Regions from separate parts of the Paenibacillus sp. B2(2019) genome, predicted to be linked through region 2. Evidence: riboswitches for the same ligand, from Rfam matches in the RefSeq annotation. Region 2 holds a riboswitch; the other holds the start of a gene.
What was found. Region 2 has a riboswitch for preQ1 ahead of PAENI_RS10245 (queuosine precursor transporter). Riboswitches for the same ligand answer to the same signal wherever they lie in the genome.

Region 1 (8,739 bases), on a different contig from region 2:
TTGGACTCGCTGCCATTGCCTTTGGACTTGCACTTTCGGTCTCAGTGGGTGCGGCAGATATCAAGCTAGCTACGGTATGGGAAGCAATATTTCATTTCAATCCAGATATACAAAAACATCAGGTGATAAGAGAACTGCGATTTCCACGCGCGATAGCAGGTGCTTTGGTCGGTGCTTGCTTCGCAGTAGCAGGGGCAATCATGCAGGGGATGACAAGGAACCCTCTTGCGGATTCAGGTCTGTTAGGCTTGAATGCGGGAGCAGGTGTAGCGCTGGCCATAGTTTTTGCTTTTGCACCTTCGATCTCATTCACTTCACTAATGTTGTTTTGTTTTATAGGTGCTGCTATAGCGTCTTTTATCGTATTTGGAATCGGGTCGCTATCTTTTAATGGCCTTACCCCTTTACGTTTGACGCTGGCAGGTTCCGCGGTTAGTGCACTACTGGTTGCTGTTAGTCAGGGCATAGCTATTCTTTTTAACTTATCCCAGGATATAGCCTTCTGGTTGGCTGGCGGAATGGGTGGGGCAAGCTGGACTCAGATCAAGATTATTTTTCCTTGGGTGTTCGTGGCATTAATCGCAGCGATGATGTTAGCGCGGTCTGTCACCTTACTCAGCTTAGGAAGAGAAGTTGCAGTTGGTCTGGGGCAGCGGACAAGATTAGTACAGTTGGCATGTATGATTGTTGTAGTAGTTCTTGCCGGAAGTGCAGTCTCAATGGTTGGCCCGATTGCTTTTATAGGACTAATTATTCCACATGTAGCACGTTATTTCGTTGGAGTAGATTATCGCTGGATCATTCCTTGCTCGGCAGTTCTTGGGAGCTTATTGATCATCTTTGCGGATATCGCCGCTAGAATGATAAATGCCCCTTATGAGACGCCGCTAGGCGCATTAATTGCCATCATCGGTGTACCTTTCTTTATTTACTTAGCGAGTAAGCGGAAGGGGGAGCTGTAATGCACAGAACAACCCTTTCTCCCAATGAAAATGAACGCCGTACACGTGCTATTACAGTGTTATCGGTCCTTGCCATATTGATCGTTGTTGTTTTTATTGTCAGTATGAATACAGGATTTATGCGTCTATCCCCACGGGAGGTATTACATACACTGCTGGGTGATGGAACTCATCAGCAAAAGCTTATTTTATTTGATTTCAGATTACCTCGCATCGTAATTTCATTGTTGGTTGGAGCGGGCTTTGCAGTGTCAGGCTGTATTTTACAAAGTCTCGCAAGAAATGCACTTGCCGAACCGGCTACGCTGGGCATAAGTGCGGGTGCTGGTTTTGCGGTAATCATTTTTATCTCGTTTTTTCCGGCTACAACAGCAGCTCCGGTATTTGTCTTGCCGCTCTTAGCGCTTGGTGGGGCTAGCTTAACCGCCGCTTTAATCTATATTCTTGCTTATAGAAAAGCAGATGGTCTATCTCCAACAAGGTTGATCCTTATCGGGATTGCAGTCGCTGCCGGAATTAACGCTTGCCAGCTGGTGTTGGCACTTCGGCTTGATCCTAATAATTATCAGTTTGTAGCGACTTGGATCGCCGGGAAAATATGGGGTGGCGATTGGAGATTCGTACTTGCTCTGCTACCTTGGATAGCGATTCTGTTACCGTTCGCCTTCTATAAAGCCCGTATTCTTAATGTATTGAATCTAGGGGACCATACTTCAGTAGGGCTTGGAATGCGAGTGGAGAAGGAGCGTATTCTCCTTCTAGTGACAGCAGTTGCGCTTGCCGGCTCCTGCGTTGCTGTAAGTGGAGGAATTGGCTTTGTCGGCCTAATTGCACCACATCTTGCCCGCAAGCTTGTGGGACCCCGTCATCAGGTATTATTGCCCGCTAGTGCGTTGACAGGGGCGCTTCTTATGATTACTGCTGATACTATCGGCAGATGGGTGTTACAGCCTGCAGAAGTTCCAACAGGCATCGTGGTTGCGATCATTGGTGCACCTTACTTTTTATATTTACTCGCCAAATCGAAAGCATAATGCGTACGAAGCGAGTTTTACTATGTAGTTCATTCTAGGAGCATAGCTCCATAAAACTTTTAAGGAGTTGTTAACATGTCAGAACGTTTGAACACAGAAGAGTTAAGTATTGGGTATGCAGAGGCTACAATTGTTAAAGGGTTGAACTTAACTATCCCTACGGGAAAAATAACCGCACTAGTGGGCGCTAACGGTTCTGGTAAATCTACAATTCTTAAAACAATGGCCCGGATCATGAAGCCTAAGAGCGGCAGTGTAATGTTGGACGGTAAATCGATCCATAACTTTTCAACGAAAGAGGTAGCTCGTCAGCTTGCGATCTTACCGCAAAACCCAACGGCTCCAGACGGACTAACGGTCTCTGAACTTGTCAGCTATGGTCGCTTCCCGCATCAAAAAGGATTTGGCACAATGACAGCAGAGGATCGCAGCATTATCTCCAACGCAATCACTGTTACAGGTATGGAGCCTTTCCATGACCGTCCGATTGACCGCTTATCTGGAGGACAACGTCAGCGTGCTTGGATCGCTATGGCATTGGCGCAAGAAACTGACATTCTATTCCTGGACGAACCAACAACATTTCTAGATATGGCTCACCAGCTTGAAGTTCTACAGCTTCTGCAAAAGCTGAATGAGGAAGAAGGCCGTACCATTATCATGGTCGTGCATGATTTGAATCATGCTACTCGTTATGCACAGCATATGGTAGCTATTAAATCCGGTACTGTGGTTAGTGAAGGCTCACCTACTGAAGTTATGACACCAGATGTACTGCGGGAAGTGTTTGGAATTGAGGCAGATATTGTTCCAGATCCACGCACCGGTGTGCCGCTGTGCCTTCCTTACGAGCTTGCTGCATACAAAGCTGTGTAATCATAATTGAAAATCATACAACGAACAGGCTCCCGTCATTGACAAGGGAGCCTGTTCGTTGTTACAGTTGTGGTTGCCTACAAATCCATGATACCACTACTAAAAATAGATCAAGGACCATCATTTATACATGGTTAAAGGAGCATGAAACATGAATATTGACAAAATTCAAAATGACCTAGAGCAGCTAATGACTGCAGGGATTGTGAAGAGTCATGAGAACTTAAAAGATCACGTGTATACCAAAATGGGCGGTAAAGCTGATATTTTGGCAGCACCAGCTACTTATGAGGAAATTCAAAAGATCGTTACATATGCGGAACAGAATGGGATAAACCTTACGGTACTTGGGAATGGCTCCAATGTGATTATCCGTGATGGAGGAGTGCGTGGAATAGTTCTGCAAACGGCAGGACTAACGGATGTGGGGATTCGAGACAATCTCTTATATGCGGAGTGCGGCGCTAAGATTATTGATGTTTCCAGATATGCGCTGGATATGGAGCTTACGGGTCTTGAGTTCGCCTGTGGCATTCCCGGAACGGTTGGTGGAGCGTTATACATGAACGCAGGCGCTTACGGCGGAGAAATTAAAGATGTACTGCATAGTGCGCTGGCTATAACTAAGAGCGGACAATTAGTGACTCTGCAAGGGGATGAGCTGCAATGGGGTTATAGAAAAAGCGTATTCGCAAGCGGTGAATACATCGTACTTGAGGCCAATTTTGCTATGACTTCAGGTGATGCATTAGCCATCAAGTCGAAAATGGATGAACTTACTTACCTGCGTGAATCCAAGCAACCGCTTGAGTATCCTTCCTGTGGTAGTGTCTTTAAACGTCCTCCAGGTCGGTTTGCAGGTCAGTTAATTCAAGAGAGTGGCTTGCAGGGAACAAGAATCGGTGGTGCTGAGGTATCCAAGAAGCATGCAGGGTTTATTGTAAATGCAGATAATGCAACCGCCAGCGATTACATTGGGCTAATTCACCATGTAAGAGCGATTGTGAAGGATAAATTCGGCGTGGAGCTTGAAACTGAAGTGGAGATCATTGGGGAAGAGTAACTATTTATTAGAAAGAGCCCACAGATTACTGTGGGCTCTTTTGCTGTCATTACATATGGCTTAATCCACAGAAAGGGTATATTTAGCTCTTTCAGTAGTTATTTCCGCCTTGCGATCACTTATGTCCTCAATCCGAAGCCCGTCAATAGCTAAGTCATAGGTGGAGTGTGGTAGCGATACTAGCTCACCATCGGCGTTTAAAGTGCTGCCAAATCCTTTTAATATTAATGCACTCCCAAGATAATCATCGATAACATCCTCCGCACTCCGAAACTCAACAGCCTCTAGATTAAAATGAATTTTATCCAGATCACGAAGCTCTTTCTTTTCAATTACAATAGTTTCATTCACATGACTGTTAATCCAATCCATAAGTTTCTGTATACTTTGTTCCATTAGATGATCCCACCCTTACCTCGAAGATTATTATGTTTAAGTTACCCTTTTCTTAGGATTTGAATCCTTATTTTTGCCACATCTGAGCGGATTTGAACAAAGGAAGGTACTAAGGAATAGCGAATGTTACAGAATAGCAACAACAGAGATAATCCTCTACAACCAGAATAAGGATAGAAGAAAGTTAACTATTCTAAAAAGGGGGGAGTGTTATTGATTCAGCTAACTGAGGTCTCAAAATATTATCAGGAGAGGTGTGCAGTTGATCGAATTACTTTCACGGTGGAGAAAGGTGAGGTCTTTGGATTTCTAGGTCCCAATGGTGCAGGGAAGACTACAACGATGCGAATGATGACAGGGCTTCTTCAGTCTACAAGCGGAGAAATTTTAATTAATGACATGAATATTTCACGTCATAAAAAAGAAATCCATGCTCAAATTGGTGTTGTTTTCGAGCTTCCGAACCTATACATGCGTAGTTCTATTCGAAATAATCTGGAGCTGTTCGCTGATCTGTATAGGGTAGCAGGAAATCGAGTGAATGAAGTCATGGAAACCCTCCAACTGTTAGATAAGGAAAAAGCTAAAGTAAGCAGCTTATCCAAAGGCTGGAAGCAGCGTGTTCTAATCGCCAGAGCATTATTACATAAGCCTCAAGTGTTGTTTTTAGATGAGCCTACAAGTGGGTTAGATCCAAATTCAGCTTCACTCATACGTAATCACGTCAAGAGAATTCAAGAAGAAGGCACAACCATTGTCCTAACGACGCATGATATGCACGAAGCCGAGGCATTAAGCGATAGAGTGGGCATCATGCACGCTGGTGCATTGGTGGCACTTGATGAACCGCATAGACTTAAGACCATTTATGGTAAACCAGAAATTGAAGTTATATATCAGCAGGATGGGAAAGTGGTTATGAAATCCTGGCCGATTGCAGAAGAAGCTACTAAAGATCATATCTATCAGTTAATGTCGATGAATCAAATTCTAAGTATGCACAGCAAAGAAGCTTCGCTGGCAGATGTATTCGCTGCCCTGACGGGAAGTGAGCTAAGTTGAGTTATCAGATATGGAAACTGTTTAAACATGAAAGTAAGGATATACTGGGTAATCCTGCGACTGTAATTCTAATAATTTTGCCTATATTTATGGCTAAAATCATCATCACTGTAGTGGACAAGAGCGGTTTGGACTTCATGCTTCTTTCTACATGGATATTATTTGCGCAAGTGATGGTTGGGATCATGATTACCGGCCCAGGATTAATTGAGGAGCGGGAGAGTAAGACTTATGATGCGCTGTTGATTACTCCGCTAAGCAGAGGCCAGATTATTACAGCGAAAGCTGGATCTGTTCTTGTTTTTTCTTTGTTATCACAGCTGATTGTTTATGTACTAAATCAAGGTTTGACAATGGATTTACTCCCTTCCTTATTGTATATGTTATTGGGTGGAATTATCTTTGTACAAGTTGGAATTATCATTGGTTTAAAGGTAAGTTCCTCCAAAAATGGTTCAGCCATCAGCTCCGCATTTATGGTTGTTTTTTTCTTAGTTGCTTCTGTGTACGTCGCTCTTCCAGAATGGACTTATCCGATCTTTGTTATTCTGCCAAGTATTGAAATCGTCCAGAATTTGAACAGTATTCTAAATGGAGAAGGAGTATTGCTCCTAGAAAGCCTGCTTTTGCTCTTGTGGATTGTGGTACTTTCGCTCTGGATTTGGAAGACGGGCAAAGCGTAGAACTTGTCAGAAGCAAATTACCATGGTATAGTTCAAGACGCAATATGCATGAAGAAGAAGTCTGCACGGATTGTGCAGGAGAGGTTCGCGAACTCCCTCTATAAAAAACTAAGAGTATATTAAATCTTATAAGCGGATGCAGTCCTTAACCCGGACGTTGCTTCCGTTTCTTCTTAGTGGAGCAAAGTTTTCGAAATCTCGTTCTTCTTTCCATTACCGGCCAAGGCCGAAGGAAAAGAGAGGGGTTTTTTGTCGTGTCAGAAGGAAGATTGAAAGAGGAAATGCAAGAAGTCACTTTACTTGGTAATCAGGGAACGCAGTACAAGTTTGGTTATGATCCAGCTATTCTTGAGGTGTTTGATAACAAGCATCCAGGGCGTGATTATTTTGTTAAATTCAACTGCCCTGAGTTTACTAGCTTATGTCCTGTTACAGGCCAGCCGGATTTTGCCACACTGTATATTTCGTATATTCCTGAACAGAAAATGGTGGAATCTAAATCATTAAAGCTGTATCTGTTTAGCTTCCGTAACCACGGTGACTTTCATGAGGACTGCGTCAACATTATTATGAATGATCTGATCTCACTGATGGACCCACGATACATTGAGGTATGGGGCAAGTTCACTCCGCGTGGAGGAATATCTATTGATCCTTATTGCAACTATGGAAGACCGGGTACGAAGTATGAGGCGATGGCGGAGCACCGCTTAATGAATCACGACCTCTATCCGGAAAAAGTGGATAACCGCTAATCCCAACAAGTTGATAAGGAGAGATTAAGATGAACAAAAAAGCACTCGTCGTATTTAGCGGCGGACAAGATAGCACCACTTGCCTGGTTTGGGCATTGAAGCAGTTTGAGGAAGTGCAGGTAGTTACCTTTAATTATAATCAGCGTCATGCGGCTGAAATCGAAGTTGCTACAGAAATAGCAGCTAAGTTTAATGTAAAACAGCATATCCTTGATCTTGGGCTGCTTAATCAGCTGGCTCCAAATGCACTAACCCGCCAGGATATTGACATCGTTGCTGGCGAAGGTGATGAGCTTCCTAGTACATTTGTTGATGGACGGAATCTGTTATTTTTATCCTTTTCTGCAATATTAGCTAAACAATTGGGATATTCCCATATCGTCACTGGGGTTTGCCAAACGGACTTTAGCGGGTATCCGGACTGCCGTGATGTATTTGTGAAATCATTGAATGTTACGCTGAATTTATCTATGGACTATGAGTTTGCGATACATACTCCATTGATGTGGCTGGATAAAAAAGAAACGTGGAAAATGGCCGATGAACTGGGTTATTTTGATTATGTTCGCGAACACACATTGACCTGTTACAACGGTATTATTGGCAGTGGCTGCGGTACTTGTCCAGCCTGTCTGTTGCGTCAGCGTGGTCTTGAGCAATATGAGGCGGAGAGAATGGAGGCCGGTTCTTAATGCTTAACGAGGTTTCAGTCTGCAAAATATTTACGTTTGATGCGGCGCATCAACTAATTGGTCACAAAGGGAAATGCAGCAATCTGCACGGACATACTTATAAGCTCGAAGTAGTGCTTAAGGGCAAACCAGAGGCTACGGAAGGCCATTCAGACGAAGGGTTTGTTATTGACTTCAGTGATATCAAGACGACAGTGCAACAAAGCCTTGTAGACCGTCTAGATCATGCTTTTCTCGCTATGGGAAATGAACCTGTGTTAGAGACGTTAACGAATACGGGCTCCAAAGTAGCCTTGTTGTCTTTCCGCACCACAGTGGAGAATATGTCTTCATATATTGCCTACAAGCTTAAGCAAGCAGGGTTGCCTTTGTACTCGGTAAAGCTATGGGAGACTCCAACCTCCTGGGCAGAGGTGCTGGCTGAAGATGTTCCGGATGAAGGGCCATCCTACCGTTTATATGGAGGCTGTGACTGTGAGTAAGATTCCTGTAATTGAAATGTTCGGTCCAACTATTCAAGGCGAAGGTGCGGTAATTGGAGTGAAGACGATGTTTGTCCGCACCTATGGCTGCGATTATCGCTGTGGCTGGTGTGACTCTGCTTTTACTTGGGATGGTACTGCTAAGGATAAGGTTCGAATGATGACCTCGGATGAAATTATGAATGAACTTTTAGCTATAGCTGGAGATAATTTCGACTGTGTTACGATTTCAGGCGGTAATCCTGCTTTGATTGGTGATGGGATGGGCACTTTTATTAACCTGCTTCATGAACGAGGGATACAAGCTGCAATAGAAACTCAGGGCAGTAAATGGCAGGAATGGTTCAATGACGTGGATGTGCTGACAATTAGCCCTAAACCCCCAAGCTCAGGAATGACAACGAATTGGAAAATGCTAGATAACATCATGAGTAAAATGGAGAAACTGGGTCGTTCTACGCATAGCTTGAAGGTCGTAGTGTTTGACGATAAGGATTTTGATTATGCAAAAGACATTCACCAGCGATATCCCAATGTGCAGCTCTTTCTGCAGCCTGGGAATGATGATGTCACTGAAGAAGGCGACATTTCTGCTCGACTTTTGGGAAGGCTGGAATGGTTGTTTAATAAAGTAATCATAGACTCTGAGATGAATAGAGTACGTGTCCTTCCACAGCTGCATGCATTGATCTGGCATAATAAGCGTGGCAAGTAAAAAGTATTTAAATGTAATG
Region 2 (8,739 bases):
GTGAACGGGTTGTTTTTATTTAAGCCTAAGCTTTAGATCTTAAATTGTTGCACAGCTTCCTGAAGCTTCTTAGCCTGCTCATATAGATGCTGTACGGTTACTGCATGTCCTTCAAGCTCTATACGTTGGCGCTCGGAGTTCTCGGATAGTGTGTCCGCACTTTCTTGGGATCTTGAAGTGATTTGTGCGGTTTCCTCAACGGAAGCACTAACTTCTTCTGTACTTGCTGAGATTTGCTGCGTCGCCGCAGATACGGATTGAATATTCTGATTGATGCTTTGGATCAGAATCAGAAGGTGATTGAAGGCATCGCCCGCTTCTGCCACTTTGCCTACCCCGGAGGCTACCTCAGAATTGACATGGTTCATCTCAGTAACGGAGCGATTCATATCTTCCTGAAGTCCGAGTAGGAAATCACGAATCTGCTCATTCGCATTACGGGATTGTTCGGAAAGCTTGCGTACTTCTCCGGCAACCACGGCAAAGCCGCGTCCATGTTCTCCTGCACGTGCTGCTTCGATCGAAGCATTGAGCGACAGCATTTGGATTTGCTTCGTAATTTCAGTAATACTATGAACGACTTCTCCGATCATTACTGAACGTTCATTCATAACTTGTAATTGCTCCAGCGACTGCAGGGAGGCACGTTCAACATGGCGCATTTGCAGAACGGCACTTTGGGCAATCTCATTACCGCCAATCGCTTCAGCGGAAGCTTCACTGATCTGCTCAGTGACTTCGGTGGCTGCTGAAGCAATATGCTGAATACCGAAATTGATTTCTTCCATAGCTTTTGAATTATCTAGAGCGCTGCTCGCGATGGTCGTACTACCTTTGCCAATTTCTACAACAGATGTACTAGAGTGGTCTGCCATTTCATTTAGGACCTCAACACGTTCTCTTAAAGAATTGGAATCGGTGACCACAGTATTTGAGGTGACGAGTACATGTCCAATCATTTCTTTTAGGCGCAGGGTCATTGCTTGGAAACTTCTGGACAGTTGAGCTACCTCATCACTGCCTTTAACCGTTAATTCCTCTGTGAAATCTCCCTCTGCAAGACGGGCACTGTAAGCTGCAAGCTTTGAGATAGGACGAGTAATCCGCATGCTCATAAACCAGGCACCAGTTGAGCCTATGATCAGCGTTAGCAGAGTGATCCCGGCGCTGGTCCACAGAATACTGTCTGTTTTTTCTTGAATAAAGCTTACATCACTGCTGATTCCGATAACCATCGTACTTCCGGGAATTCCGATATAAGCTGACTTATGTACACCATGCGAATCCTTGTATGTATCGCTTAGTCCACTCTTTCCTTTAAGAGCTTGCTGCATTGCAGAGGATACCTTAACAATTTCCTCCGGCTTTAATTTTGCATCATGATCTACGGACAGAACCTCAGCTTCCTTGCCTTTTAGATTGAGTAGAAAAACAGTCTCAACCCCATGCTGCTTTCTCTTATCCTGAAAATAGAATTCAAGATTGGTGGCTGCTTGTTCGTTCTTCTTTAGTGCTTGCTGAGCATGCATTGTATTTATATTCTTATATACGTCCTGAGCAGCTGCAGTTAGAATTTGATTGATTTGTGGCATGACATAGCTGTTGAAAATACTGGTGGATATAAAGTAGAAGCTGGTACTTAACAAAAGAGACGTGAGTAATAGAACTACAAATAATAAACGCGTAAATCTGCGACTGATCGACTGCTTGAAACGAAACATATTGTTCTCCCCCTTTTTATGGGCAGCGAAGCCCCATTTCTTTATATCCCTACCGACTGCTAGTGACTGGCAACCTGCAATATATTCCATAGTTATGTAATATATCAACTAAATGGATCGGGAATGAAGTGTTTGATACTATTCTATAGAATTAACCTCTGGATGAATAGTGAAAGTTTTAGTTTATATAGCATATTTTTCTGAAAAAGATGAATTATTACTGACACTTTTATTTTTAGTTAATAAAAATGGGTATAAATACCCATTTCATAAATTGTTTATTTTTATGGATTGTTTGACGACAGTGTGATAGAGTATTAATGTTTTGTTCCAAAACTTAATGTAAGCCGCGGTTCGTAACCATCCCGCGTAAACAAAACTAGGAGGAGTTTAAGCAATATGTTTAATTTGATGTGGGGAGTTTTATTTGTTATTGTCAATTTTGCTTTTTTTCTACTCTGTTACCGCCTGTTCGGCAAAAGTGGAATGTATGCCTGGGTAGGTATCGCTACTGTAATTGCAAACATTCAGGTAGCTAAGACGATTGCTATGCCATTTGATATCGTGATGACACTCGGAAATACGATGTATGTCACTTTATATATGACCAGCGATTTGCTTAATGAGAAGTATGGAAGAGCAGAAGCACGTAAAGCGGTTTGGTTTGGCTTCTTCACCTTGCTTATGACGACAGTCATTATGCAGATGGTACTAGTATTTAAGCCGCAAGAGACCGATATTGCTCAGTCTTCTTTGGAGACGATCTTTGGTCTGATGCCTCGACTAGCGTTGGGTAGTCTGACTGCTTACTTCATTAGTCAGTTCCTAGACGTTCGGTTGTACTCCTGGATTCGCAAATATTACAGCACCTCAAGTCAGTTGTGGATTCGTTCCAACGGCAGTACGATGATTAGCTCCTTTGTGGATACACTAATCTTCTGTACCATTGCATTTGCTGGGTTGTATAACTGGAGTGTGTGGTTTGAAATTTTGCTTACAACGTATCTAGCGAAATTCTTACTAACCGCAGTAAGCACACCTATCTTATATATCGCCCGAACTTTTACTTTTGCTGAAGATGGAATACCATCATCCGCTCATAAGAAGGAATAAACAACAATACAACCAGCGCGTACCGATCATAATCGATGCGCGCTGTTTGATTTTTCCAGTCGTAAGAGGGCTCAAACGTTCCATATAAATATGTACATAAAATTAATATAAAGCTAAAATAAGCTATCGTAGCCATTCTAATTGTATCCCGATCGAAGAGAGTGTACATAATCGGTAGTCACAGAAATTACGAATAGGTGTGGTGAAGGATGAATCTAGTAGTTCCTATACTGCGTCATGCAGCAGAACAGCCCGACAGCATTGCCTTAACCCATGACCAAGCAACTCATACCTATGCAACATTAGTGCAAGCGATGCGGAGAATTGCCAATGGTCTACAGCAAAAGGGCCTTAGGCATGACAAAATCGCTATTTTATCTACGAATCGCATTGAATTTGTCGAGGTTTTCTTGGGGGCTATTTATGCAGGCTGTGTTCCCATTCCTTTAGATCCCAAGTGGAGTGCAAATGAACTGCGGGTTATTATAGAGCAGTGCCAGCCGACAATGATTTTTGCCGAGCCGGAAGCTGCAAAGAATTTGGTCTTCAAGGACCAAGCCATCCCAACGCTGACTTTTTCAAATGAACGAACAGGTTCCTATGATCAGTGGTTGAAAGCTCAGAAGCCAGAAGCTGAATTGGAAGAGACGAACGAGTTATTATTTATCGGTTTTACTTCAGGCACAACTGGGCTACCCAAAGGATATATGCGTACCCATTTATCGTGGTTAAAGAGCTTTGAGGTATCGAGTGCTGCCTTTGAATTGGACTCTATGAAGGATGTTTTAGCACCGGGTCCGTTTGTGCATTCGCTGTCCTTGTTCGCTGTAATGCAGAGTCTGTATGGTGGAGCAAACTTTCATATTACGCAAAAATTTAGCGCCACACAGGTGTTAGAGCTGTGCAAGCAGATTCCGGGTGTGGTGTTGTTTGTTGTACCGACAATGCTTGAATCCATGATGCAGCAGGCTGTTCCTGGGCAGACGCAGATTGATGCGATTATTAGCTCAGGTGCAAAGTGGTCGGAGTTGTCCAAAAAAAAGGGTATAGAAGTGTTCGCTGGAACGCGTCTCTATGAATCCTATGGTTCCTCAGAAGCGAGTTATATTAGTTATTTGGATGTTCTGGAAGAGCATAATCCGAACTCTGTAGGCAAGCCCTATCCCGGAGTGCAAATTTCCATTCGTGATGAAGAGTTCCGTGAAGTCCCTACGGGGGAGATTGGGCAGTTATATGTGCGAAGTGATATGATATTTCTAGGCTACCATCAATTGCCGAAGGAGACCGCAGCAGCTTTTCGAGAGGGATGGCTTGTGTTGGAGGATTATGTTTATCAGGATGAAGCTGGTTATTTATATCTGGCGGGTCGCTTGAAAAATAGAATCATCTCCGGTGGGCTGAACGTTTATCCAGAGGAAATAGAGCGAGTACTGGAGCATCTTCCGGAAATACAAGAAGTAATGGTGCTTGGCGTCCCTGACGATTATTGGGGAGAACAGCTGGCAGTCCTCGTGAAATGGAATGGTGCAAAGCATTTATCTATAGACGAAATAAAGAATTATTGTCGCCAGTATTTAGCAAGTTACAAAGCGCCGAAGCAACTGCTGACAGTTGATGAGTTTATCTATACAAGCAGTGGCAAAATTGCCCGGCAAGCGATGAAAGAATATGTGAAAAGAGCGATGGTATGATAGAAGCAGTAATTGTTATGGCAAAACGTACACCGATTGGCAGGATGGGCGGCTTATTAAGTACATTTGAGCCGGAAGCATTACTGGCGCCGCTTATTCAGCATATTGTGGCAGAGACGAACCTGCCCGTCGATATGATCGATGATGTGATTATTGGAAATGTGGTCGGTCCGGGTGGAAATATTGCCCGGGTAGCTGCGCTTGAAGCGGGACTGCCTGTTTCGGTTCCGGGCGTTACTGTGGATCGGCAGTGCGGTTCTGGGTTAGAGGCCATTAATATAGCAGCACGGCTTATTCAAAGTGGCGCAGGTGAGATTTATTTAGCGGGCGGTGTTGAGAGCACGAGTCGTGCCCCTTGGAAAATGGCTAAGCCCCAAACCTTGATGGGGGTTCCGCAGCTATATACCCGTGCTCATTTTACACCTAGCGCTTACGGTGATCCGGATATGGGAATTGCTGCGGAAAATGTAGCGCGGAAGTATGGGATTTCGCGAGAAGAGCAGGATCAATATGCCTTGAAAAGCCATCAGAAGGCCGTTCATGCTCAGCAAAGTGGTAGGTTTCAGCAGGAAATTGTACCTCTTCTGGTTGAGGGGGAGTGGGTGAATACCGACGAATGTCCAAGGGCTAATACGAGCCTGGACAAGCTGCGAAAGCTGCCTTCAATCTTTGAAGAAAAGGGTACTGTCACCGCTGGAAATGCCTGTCCTATTAATGATGGTGGGGCGCTTCTATTAATGATGTCCCGTGAGAAATGTCGGCAACTCAAGCTTAAACCTATCCTGCGTATCGTAGATGCGCAAGCAGCAGGTGTAGATCCGAATTATTTAGGTATGGGCCCAGTTCCAGCTGTACAAAAGGTGTTACATCGTCAACAGCTGACCATAGCCGATTTAGATATCGTAGAGTTTAATGAAGCCTTTGCTTCGCAAGTTCTAGCCTCACTGAATGAGCTTCAGATCCCACAGGAAAAGGTCAATCTTGGAGGAGGCGCATTAGCTATCGGTCATCCATATGGGGCGTCCGGAGCGATTTTAATGACTCGCTTATGTGCTGAAATGCAGCATATGCCTTATAAAAGGGGACTTGCCACTTTGGGCATTGGCGGCGGGTTGGGGCTGGCAACGCTTGTGGAGGTTACGGAATGAACAGTGTCCGACTTCAGATTCTTATGACTGCAGAGTGGATATCGGATTACGCACAGAGTATTGAGGCACCCGTGCAGACGACTAATGGCAATCAGATTGCTCCATCTACGATGCCTATTATTTTTTGGCAGGCCTTCGAAATTCCTTGGCTTAGCAAGGGAGAGCCTTTGCTTCACGGTACTCAGAAATTCTCATATCAAGCTCCGATTACGGCAGGGATGATGTTAGATTGTGAATTAGCATTAACGAGCAAGGTGCAAAAAGATGGCCGGCAGGGCAAGCTGACCTTTTACACACATACGCTAGTTTGTAAATGTGAAGGCGAGCTTATAGTCACTGCCGAAACGGTGTTAATTCGGGTAGGTGATGATCATGATGAGAAAATGCATAACGGCTGAGGCCATCCGGCAATATGCAGCAGCTTCCCAAGATCTGGCCACTATTCATCTAGATGAGGATGCTGCAGCTGAGGCTGGATTTAAGCGGCCCATTGCGCATGGGATGTATCTAATGGGATTAGCCCAATCCTTATATATCGAGGAGCATCAGGCACAGTGGATCACTCAATATGATATGAAATTTCATAAGCCTATAGAGGTCGATAATGTCGTGATTTTTGAGTTTGCGGAGGATGACTGCATGGTTAAAGTGACCCTTACAACAGAAGCTGGCGATGTTATTGCTTCGGGAGCTTTTTCAGTGAAAGAGGTGTAGTGATGAACAAAGTAGCCTTAATTACTGGAGCAACCAGAGGGATCGGGCGAAGTATTGCCGTGCAGCTCGGCAAGTCCGGTTATATAGTGGTTGTAAATGGTACAAAACAAGTCTTAATCGATGAGGTTGTCCACGAGATTCGTCAGGCGGGTGGTGAGGCATCAGGATACTCTGCTAATGTAGCAGATCCAGTTGCGGTCACTGCAATGGTGGATGAGGTTATTACACGGTATGGCCGTATTGAGGTATTGATAGCTAACGCTGGGAATTTGCAGGATCAGAAATGTCTACGGATGACGGATGAAGAGTGGAAGGCTGTGCTGGATGTACATCTAAATGGCACCTACTATAGCATTCAACGCGTACTTCCATATATGCGTCAGACAGGTGGCGATATCCTGTTGATGACCTCTACGGCTGGACTAACAGGTTCTGTGGGTCAGGTGAATTATAGTGCAGCCAAAGCTGGAATACTTGGAATGACGTGGACACTAGCAGCGGAGCTTAAACGTGATCAAATTAGAGTCAATGCGATTTCGCCAGCCGCTTTAACAGATATGACCAGACCTGTCATTGATCATTTGAAAGCGAAACATGCCAGTCGTAATGAACCGTTCCCAGACTTTTGGCGAATAGGTGGCCCGGAGGATATTGCTTCCTTTGTGACTGCATTATTGAGTGAGTCTGACGCGGATTTAACCGGTGAAATCTTTGCTGTGAATGGATCAAAAGTGACGAAATGGGAGAAGCCTGCACCTGCATTTTCCGAGAACAGCATTGGGGCATTTTTCGCTACTTGGCATCGTCAAAAGGGGAGTGAATAAATGCTTACCTTCGATCAAGTTCATTTTTATTATAAAAAGGGTCAGCCTGTCCTAGAGGATATCAGCTTTACGATAGAAGCAGGAGAGTTTGTGGCGATTGTTGGCGCGAATGGCTCTGGCAAATCCACCATTGCAAAGCTCATGGACGGACTGCTGCTACCGCGAAAAGGGGCTGTACAGTTTAAGGGCCTAGACACCACAAAGCCAGCTGATCTTGCAGATATTCATCAGCAAATTGGCTTTGTTTTTCAGAATCCAGAGGATCAATTTATCACCACAACCGTTATGGATGAGGTGCTTTTTGGTTTGGAGAACGTTCGTGTGCCAAGGGAGGAAATGCGCAGCCGATTGGAGCATGCCTTGCAGGCTGTTCATATGGAGGATTACCTGGACGCTATGCCACATCAGCTCTCTGGAGGTCAGAAGCAACGTGTCGCTATTGCGGCTATATTGGCGATGCGCCCGCAAGTCATTATTTTTGACGAAGCCACCTCTATGCTTGATCCTCAGGGAAGGCAGCAGGTGCTTGCCATTATGCAAGAGCTGCATCGTCAAGGTCTGACCATTATTCAGATCACTCACCATATGGAGGAAGTGCTTTCAGCAGAACGATTATTACTCCTGCATCAAGGGCGACTTGAGTATGATGGTGCTCCACTGGCTTTTTTTGAAACGATGCCTGTTGCGGACTATCAATTACAACCGCCTTTTGCCGTGCGTGTACATGCATTGCTCCATTCAGAAGTGCCGCCAACAGCCGATTGGAAGGGGATAATTCGATCACAATGGTCTACCAATTAGATAATTTAAGTGTAAACTATGCTGATCATGTGGCTTTGCACAATATAAACTGCACCATTACTGCGGGCAAATGGATTTCGATCATCGGTCCCACGGGTGCAGGAAAGTCTACCTTTGTCAAAGTGCTGAAGGGCTTGATTCCCACCGTAAAAGGAGACTATTGGATTGATCAGCAGCCTGCTCCCAGAGATGCCAAAGGACAATTAAAGGTGGTCCCGGAGCTGGGCTTCGTGTTTCAATATCCAGAGCATCAGCTATTCGAAACTACGGTGCAAAAGGAGCTTTCTTTTGCTCTGAATCTGCAGGGTGCTTCACGCCAGCAAATCACGGAGGCGATTGAAAGGATTTTACCGCAAGTGGGTCTGTCAGAGGGTATTCTCCCCTTAAATCCATTCCAATTAAGCGGTGGAGAAAAGCGTCGTGTGGCCATTGCCTCCGTGTTGATGACGAATCCGAAGCTGCTAATTTTGGATGAACCGACAGCGGGGCTAGATCCAGCTAGCCAAGTATCTTTGCTGAAGCTACTGAAGACTTGGCAGCAACAAAATCAGCGCACCATTCTCTTCGTTTCGCATCAGATGGAGGATGTTGCTGAGTACTCTGATGAGGTTTTGGTTTTCCATAAAGGTCAGCTAGAAGGACATTTTGACCCCAGAACACTATTTATGGAAAAGGAAGAATTATTGGTGGAGCTGGGCTTGTCCATGCCTGAACCCGTACAGCTTTT

Region 1: it holds a riboswitch for preQ1, as region 2 does, so the genes downstream of both, queF (preQ(1) synthase) here and PAENI_RS10245 (queuosine precursor transporter) in region 2, are expected to answer to the same signal.

What each region holds. Positions count from the first base shown of each region.
Region 1 is NZ_VTZR01000025.1:452,232-460,970, forward strand. Features, by position in the region: gene PAENI_RS27345 (FecCD family ABC transporter permease) at 1-962, shown strand, start outside; gene PAENI_RS27350 (FecCD family ABC transporter permease) at 962-1,996, shown strand; gene PAENI_RS27355 (ABC transporter ATP-binding protein) at 2,072-2,872, shown strand; gene murB (UDP-N-acetylmuramate dehydrogenase) at 3,024-3,935, shown strand; gene ymzB (protein YmzB) at 3,996-4,331, opposite strand; gene PAENI_RS27370 (ABC transporter ATP-binding protein) at 4,545-5,393, shown strand; gene PAENI_RS27375 (ABC transporter permease) at 5,483-6,076, shown strand; PreQ1 riboswitch class I at 6,151-6,194, shown strand; gene queF (preQ(1) synthase) at 6,358-6,831, shown strand; gene queC (7-cyano-7-deazaguanine synthase QueC) at 6,861-7,523, shown strand; gene PAENI_RS27390 (6-pyruvoyl trahydropterin synthase family protein) at 7,523-8,005, shown strand; gene queE (7-carboxy-7-deazaguanine synthase QueE) at 7,998-8,720, shown strand.
Region 2 is NZ_VTZR01000012.1:147,959-156,697, reverse strand. Features, by position in the region: gene PAENI_RS10250 (methyl-accepting chemotaxis protein) at 33-1,721, opposite strand; PreQ1 riboswitch class I at 2,065-2,110, shown strand; gene PAENI_RS10245 (queuosine precursor transporter) at 2,121-2,834, shown strand; gene PAENI_RS10240 (AMP-binding protein) at 3,044-4,525, shown strand; gene PAENI_RS10235 (thiolase family protein) at 4,522-5,673, shown strand; gene PAENI_RS10230 (FAS1-like dehydratase domain-containing protein) at 5,670-6,071, shown strand; gene PAENI_RS10225 (MaoC family dehydratase) at 6,049-6,387, shown strand; gene PAENI_RS10220 (SDR family NAD(P)-dependent oxidoreductase) at 6,390-7,211, shown strand; gene PAENI_RS10215 (energy-coupling factor transporter ATPase) at 7,212-8,012, shown strand; gene PAENI_RS10210 (ATP-binding cassette domain-containing protein) at 7,997-8,739, shown strand, end outside.